Regions from separate parts of the Halobacillus sp. AWM4_238 genome, predicted to be linked through region 2. Evidence: a T-box and tRNA genes for the amino acid it is inferred to sense, from the RefSeq annotation. Region 2 holds a T-box; the other holds one or more tRNA genes.
What was found. The T-box of region 2 lies ahead of tyrS (tyrosine--tRNA ligase). A T-box ahead of a tRNA ligase gene usually reads a tRNA of that ligase, here a tRNA-Tyr.
Positions count from the first base shown of each region.

Region 1: it has a tRNA-Tyr gene. The T-box ahead of tyrS (tyrosine--tRNA ligase) is inferred to sense a tRNA for this amino acid. The anticodon was not compared.

Region 1 is NZ_JBSWSY010000002.1:3,196,972-3,200,362, reverse strand. Features, by position in the region: gene rocF (arginase) at 1-236, opposite strand, end outside; tRNA gene ACXACN_RS15980 (tRNA-Ala) at 560-632, opposite strand; tRNA gene ACXACN_RS15975 (tRNA-Gly) at 636-710, opposite strand; tRNA gene ACXACN_RS15970 (tRNA-Lys) at 727-799, opposite strand; tRNA gene ACXACN_RS15965 (tRNA-Gln) at 982-1,056, opposite strand; tRNA gene ACXACN_RS15960 (tRNA-Tyr) at 1,166-1,251, opposite strand; tRNA gene ACXACN_RS15955 (tRNA-Thr) at 1,268-1,343, opposite strand; tRNA gene ACXACN_RS15950 (tRNA-Val) at 1,356-1,431, opposite strand; tRNA gene ACXACN_RS15945 (tRNA-Glu) at 1,438-1,512, opposite strand; tRNA gene ACXACN_RS15940 (tRNA-Thr) at 1,534-1,605, opposite strand; tRNA gene ACXACN_RS15935 (tRNA-Asn) at 1,609-1,683, opposite strand; rRNA gene rrf (5S ribosomal RNA) at 1,726-1,839, opposite strand; rRNA gene ACXACN_RS15925 (23S ribosomal RNA) at 1,930-3,391, opposite strand, start outside.
Region 2 is NZ_JBSWSY010000002.1:393,341-396,731, reverse strand. Features, by position in the region: gene ACXACN_RS02100 (nucleotidyltransferase domain-containing protein) at 1-149, opposite strand, end outside; gene tyrS (tyrosine--tRNA ligase) at 179-1,405, opposite strand; T-box leader at 1,450-1,675, opposite strand; gene ACXACN_RS02090 (FMN-dependent NADH-azoreductase) at 1,764-2,390, opposite strand; gene ACXACN_RS02085 (hypothetical protein) at 2,496-2,642, opposite strand; gene ACXACN_RS02080 (hypothetical protein) at 2,722-2,844, opposite strand; gene ACXACN_RS02075 (oxidoreductase) at 2,951-3,391, opposite strand, start outside.

The DNA.
Region 1 (3,391 bases), 2.8 Mb from region 2:
AGTCGGCGGCTTCCTTCAGCGATTTCATTTAAGTTACGTAAGTTATCCTGCTTCTCATCTGTATTGTGTTTCGGACGAGGAATCTCAATGTCCCCTAGATCTTCAATGTTATATTTCAATTGCTCTAGACGTTCAACCATACCTGCATAACGAATAGCACTCGGTCCCATATCTACGCCTCGACGCATCTGTCCAAGATCCATAGGTACACCGATAACTGAAAGCTGTTTATTCATCAAAGTTCCTCCTTTTTTCTCTACTTATCATTGTATCCGTTTTTCCTAGAATGACTCAACTGGACATGTTTGTGCATATATATACGAGATAGAGTATGAAAACGTATGTAATCATGCATGTTTACAAGGTTCAGTATATTTTTCCATATATTAGTCGGTCGTTTGTGCGTGAAAAACAATCGCATTCTACTTCCATCTTTACTTGGATGGAGGTCGATAAACAAGCAATATCCTACATCGATTCTTACCACCGACAGAATGGTGGATAAGAGCTCAGATGAACAAAAAAACCTGACATCAAAGTTGATGTCAGGTTCATAGAGTGGAGCCTAGCGGGATCGAACCGCTGACCTCCTGCGTGCAAAGCAGGCGCTCTCCCAGCTGAGCTAAGGCCCCATATGGAGCGGGAGACGGGATTCGAACCCGCGACCCCCACCTTGGCAAGGTGGTGTTCTACCACTGAACTACTCCCGCATATAAAATTGAAAGATGAGCCATGAAGGATTCGAACCTTCGACCCTCTGATTAAAAGTCAGATGCTCTACCAGCTGAGCTAATGGCTCATATGAAAACATAATGCTCATTATTTTGTAAGCAATGTGCTCGTTACGTTGATAGATTTCTCGGTGAAGCATACGCTCCTCGCAAAGCCTACAAGGAAGAAGATTCAATGAGGTTTACGCCTTCTCTACCAGATGAGCTAATGGCTCACATTATTATATCCAGTATAACATCTTTTAGAAAATGGCTGGGCCAGCTGGATTCGAACCAGCGCATGACGGTACCAAAAACCGTTGCCTTACCGCTTGGCTATGGCCCAACAGTTACAAAAATAGTATGAACCATCTAAAGATCATTATACAAGGAATGTTAATTTTCATAAAAAATAGCTGATCAAGGATGTCAGCCGTTATAGTCAAAGAAAAAAATGGTGGAGGGAGTAGGACTCGAACCTACGAACCCGATGGGAGCGGATTTACAGTCCGCCGCGTTTGGCCAACTTCGCTATCCCTCCACTTTGACTAAATAAGTGGTGCCGGCCAGAGGACTTGAACCCCCAACCTACTGATTACAAATCAGTTGCTCTGCCAGTTGAGCTAGGCCGGCATATGAAATTAATGGTGGAGGATGCAGGGTTCGAACCTGCGACCCCTTGCTTGTAAGGCAAGTGCTCTCCCAGCTGAGCTAATCCTCCGATAAGTGGTGACCCGTACGGGATTCGAACCCGTGTTACCGCCGTGAAAGGGCGGTGTCTTAACCACTTGACCAACGGGCCATGTGCATGTTTGTTTCTCAGAGCTTCCAGCCGGATTTGAACCGGCGACCCCTTCCTTACCATGGAAGTGCTCTACCACTGAGCTATGGAAGCAAGTGGCTCCAACGGTAGGATTCGAACCTACGACCGATCGGTTAACAGCCGATTGCTCTACCACTGAGCTACGTTGGAATAATGTCATTCATCAAAAGCATTAATAAGGAAAGAGAATCAATGTGGCGGCGTCCTACTCTCACGGGGGTAAACCCGACTACCATCGGCGCTGAAGAGCTTAACTGCTGTGTTCGGCATGGGAACAGGTGTGACCTCTTCGCCTTCACCACCACATCAATATAAAGTTTGAGGTAAACCCTCAAAACTGGATAAGGAAACATCTTTTTTGAAAAAGAAACACTTTTCACGACTGATTGAAATCAGATAGATAAGTCATCGATCCATTAGTATCCGTCAGCTCCACGTGTCACCACGCTTCCACCTCGGACCTATCAACCTCATCGTCTCTGAGGGATCTTATTACCTTATAGGTAAGGGAAATCTCATCTCAAGGGGGGCTTCATGCTTAGATGCTTTCAGCACTTATCCCGACCACACGTAGCTACCCAGCGATGCTCCTGGCGGAACAACTGGTACACCAGCGGTGTGTCCATCCCGGTCCTCTCGTACTAAGGACAGCTCCTTTCAAATTTCCAACGCCCACGACGGATAGGGACCGAACTGTCTCACGACGTTCTGAACCCAGCTCGCGTACCGCTTTAATGGGCGAACAGCCCAACCCTTGGGACCGACTACAGCCCCAGGATGCGATGAGCCGACATCGAGGTGCCAAACCTCCCCGTCGATGTGGACTCTTGGGGGAGATAAGCCTGTTATCCCCGGGGTAGCTTTTATCCGTTGAGCGACGGCCCTTCCATGCGGAACCGCCGGATCACTAAGCCCGACTTTCGTCCCTGCTCGACTTGTAGGTCTCGCAGTCAAGCTCCCTTGTGCCTTTACACTCTGCGAATGATTTCCAACCATTCTGAGGGAACCTTTGGGCGCCTCCGTTACCTTTTGGGAGGCGACCGCCCCAGTCAAACTGCCCACCTGACACTGTCTCCGGACCGGATCACGGTCCTGGGTTAGAATGTCCGTACAGCCAGGGTAGTATCCCACCAGCGCCTCCACCGAAGCTAGCGCTCCGGCTTCCAAGGCTCCTACCTATCCTGTACAAGCTGTACCAACATTCAATATCAGGCTACAGTAAAGCTCCACGGGGTCTTTCCGTCCTGTCGCGGGTAATGTGCATCTTCACACATAGTATAATTTCACCGGGTCTCTCGTTGAGACAGTGCCCAAGTCGTTGCACCTTTCGTGCGGGTCGGAACTTACCCGACAAGGAATTTCGCTACCTTAGGACCGTTATAGTTACGGCCGCCGTTTACTGGGGCTTCGGTTCAACGCTTCGCATAAGCTAACGCATCCCCTTAACCTTCCAGCACCGGGCAGGTGTCAGCCCCTATACTTCGCCTTACGGCTTCGCAGAGACCTGTGTTTTTGGTAAACAGTCGCTTGGGCCTTTTCACTGCGGCTCCTCGGCAGAGGAGCACCCCTTCTCCCGAAGTTACGGGGTCATTTTGCCGAGTTCCTTAACGAGAGTTCTCCCGCTCACCTTAGGATCCTCTCCTCGCCTACCTGTGTCGGTTTGCGGTACGGGCACCTCTTTCCTCACTAGAGGATTTTCTTGGCAGTGTGAACTCAGGAGCTTCGGTACTTTATTTCCCTCCCCATCACAGCTTGACGTTGCCGGACGGATTTGCCTATCCGACCGTCTCACTGCTTGGACGCGCACATCCAGTGGCGCGCTCTCCTTATCCTCCTGCGTCCCCCCGTCGTTCAAACG
Region 2 (3,391 bases):
TCCATCACATCCGAAAAACCGATCAGATCGACATCACTCTCATCCGTGAAATCACGGGATTGGTAGGAACCGTACAAAAATACGGTGTGACATTGATACGTTTCCCTCATATGTTTCGTTACTTTCTCTAAAAACAACTCACGATCCATCGTTCATTTCCCCTTTTTCTCTCTATTCATTATGAAATTCTCAATCGTACAAACGTTCTTTTTCCAACTTGAACCACCATGCCATCCGTCACTTTGACCATCTGGTTGGGATCCGTAAGTTTTCCCTGATTGATCCGTACGCCTCCATTGTTGATCATCCTTCTCACTTCGCCCTTGGAAGGCAGCAGGCCGAGATCCTTAACGAGATCGACGACGCGTACGTCATCTTCCCCTTCCCACATCACTTCGGGTATCTCATCAGGAATCGCTTTTTTCTGAAAAACAGTAGTGAAATGCTCTCGGCTTTCGCGTGCCGCATCTTTACCATGAAGCATGTCAACGAGTAAAGCGGCGAGGTCCATTTTGGCATCCCGCGGATGAAGCGCGCCTTCTTCAAGTCCCCGTTTTATTTTTTCCACTTCTCCAATGGACAAAGGGGACACGAGTTCAAAGTACTTTGGTATCAACGCATCAGGAATGGACATTGTTTTCCCAAAAATGTCCTGCGGCCGTTCGTCCACGCCAATGTAATTGCTTTTTGACTTCGACATCTTTTCCACACCATCAAGCCCTTCTATCAGCGGCATGAGCAAAACGACTTGCTTTTCCTTGCCGTAGTGCTCCTGAATCTTTCGGCCGAACAACACATTGAATTCCTGATCGGTCCCCCCGAGTTCAATGTCTGTATCCAAAGCGTACGAATCGTAGCCTTGCATGACCGGGTAGAAAAACTCATGAAGGTGGATCGGCTTATTCGCTTTGTACCGGTTATGAAAGTCATTGCGCTCCAGCATTCTCGCAACCGTCACGGTACTCGCGAGTTTCAATACTTCCGAAAACTCCAGCTTTGAAAGCCACTTTGAGTTGTAATGCAGCTCTACTTTCTCCATGTCGATCACTTTGCCAAACTGCTCAAAGTAGGTCTTCGCGTTCCGCTCCACTTCTTCATCTGTCAAAGCGGTTCTCGCGGTCGCCTTCCCTGTCGGATCCCCGATCTTCCCGGTAAAATCACCGATGATCAGCTGAATCGTGTGTCCGAATTCCTGGAACTGTTTTAACTTATTCAACACAACCGTATGACCAAGATGGACATCTGGCGCCGTTGGATCGAGCCCCAATTTCACCTTTAAAGGCTGATCATTTTTAATCGACTGGGCAATTTTATCTTTGAACTCTATTTCTGGAATGATGGAGGAGACACCATAAGATAGAACCTCCCACTGCTTTTCCAGTTCTCTTTTTTGTGCATCGTTCATCTTATAGACCTCCCATTTTTAGAATACAAAAAAGACACGCCCCTTCATGGGACGTGTCTTCTTCACGCGTTACCACCCAAGTTAAAGATGAATCAACTCATCCTCCACTCAAAAAGATAACGGATTTACCGTCTTCCACTACTCACCTGAGTTTTCGTAAAAGAAGCTCCAGAAGGTAATTCATGAAAAGATGTGTATCGACTCGCAGCAACCGTCGACTCTCTGACGACAGGGATCTCTTCACTACTGGGTTTCTGTCATTGCCGTAGGTATTAAAGTTAGGATTATGTTACGCGGAAAGGCAAAAGATGTCAACGTTTTTTTCTGAATCTTTTCTTTTAGGGCTTATTAGAAATACTTAAAACGTTTGGGCCGCGTCTTTCGCTCTTGCAATCGCATGTTCTCTGATTTCATCCGCCTGATCCGGATTTGCCGCATGTCCTTCGACAAAAATGCCTTCGAAGGAAGGAACGCCGAAGAACTGCATCACGATGTTCAAATACCGATGCCCCATTTCCATACCTGCCGCAGGTCCCTCTGAATAAATCCCCCCGCAAGCCTGGATGTGGAACGCTTTTTTATCTGTCAATAAACCGACTGGGCCTTGCTCGGTATAGTTAAAAGCTTTGCCCGCGACTGCCACCGAATCGATATAGGCTTTCATCACAGGAGGAAACAAGAAGTTCCACATCGGGGTGATGAAAACATATTTATCAGCCGAGACAAATTGATCGCACAGCTCTCCCAGGCGCTCGACTTTCCTTTTTTCCACCTCCGAAAGTTCCTCCCCCGACTGCAGTTTTCCCCACCCGTTGAAGATATCGGCATCGATGTGCGGAATCTCTTCCCGGTACAAGTCAACGTGAATGATTTCATCTCCTGCATTTACTTTTTTGTACGTGTCGATAAATGCTTTTCCCACACTCATGCTATAGGACGCCGTCTCGTCGTGGGGATGTGCTGTAATGTATAAAACCTTTGCCATACGTATCCTACCTTTCGATTAAAGATAGTTTAGTTTGGATTAAAACGGTCATTCTTACTAAAAAAAAGATCCACCCAAATCTGGGTGGATGCATAAGTATGGCGATTATTCCTGCTCCGCCTTACCATCAGAGAGGTAAGGATTTGCCGCTATGTTCATTCTTGCTTCATCTGTCAGCATAAACGCCTCGTTCGGTACTTCCTCTTTGTTAAAAGGAGAGCGCCCATCGTAATGAAAGGGTGTGTTTTCCATGTTTCCACCTCCTTTTTTTATAGTTTTCACTTAGGAAAAGCGAATATTCCAGCTATGTTCAAAGATGCTTTATGTATGTCTAACGGTCACGCTCTTTTCCAAACTTCTCTTCAAAATATGCGCCCCCATCCGGTTGTGTCGCATCGTAGTCCGTGAACCGATTTTCCATCCGATCTTCTTTACCCTTTCGCTTTTTTTTCACAATTTCCCTTCTTCTTCACTTAAAAATAAAAAAGGATGACACGAACACGTCTCATCCTTTTTTATCGTCTTGCGGATTCATCTATGAAGTTCCATTTTTATCCTGATTAGTTTTTCATCATGGAATGGAAAATGCGGTCGAACATCCGGTCAGGGACAACTTTTCTTAAGAACATATAAGGCTTCGCATATTTTCCGGCCGCATACCTTGTTTTTGGCTTTTTCGCTTCGATCGCTTTTTTCACTGTTTCTGCAATTACAGCTGGTGAAGAGGCGGATCCCGTCATTTTCTTCGTCATATTCACAAAAGACCTTGTCATGTCTTTGTATGCCGATGTACCAGACGTTTTCTGAAGATGATCCAACATGATGCCCGTCCACTCACTTTCAATGCTGCCCGGTTGGATGACAACGACATCAATCCCGAACGGGGCTACTTCCAAGCGCAGACAGTCCGAATACCCTTCAAGCGCGTGCTTTGTCGCATGATACCAAGCTCCCATCGGAGTGAAAATTCTTCCCCCCATGGACGAGTTGTTAATGATTTT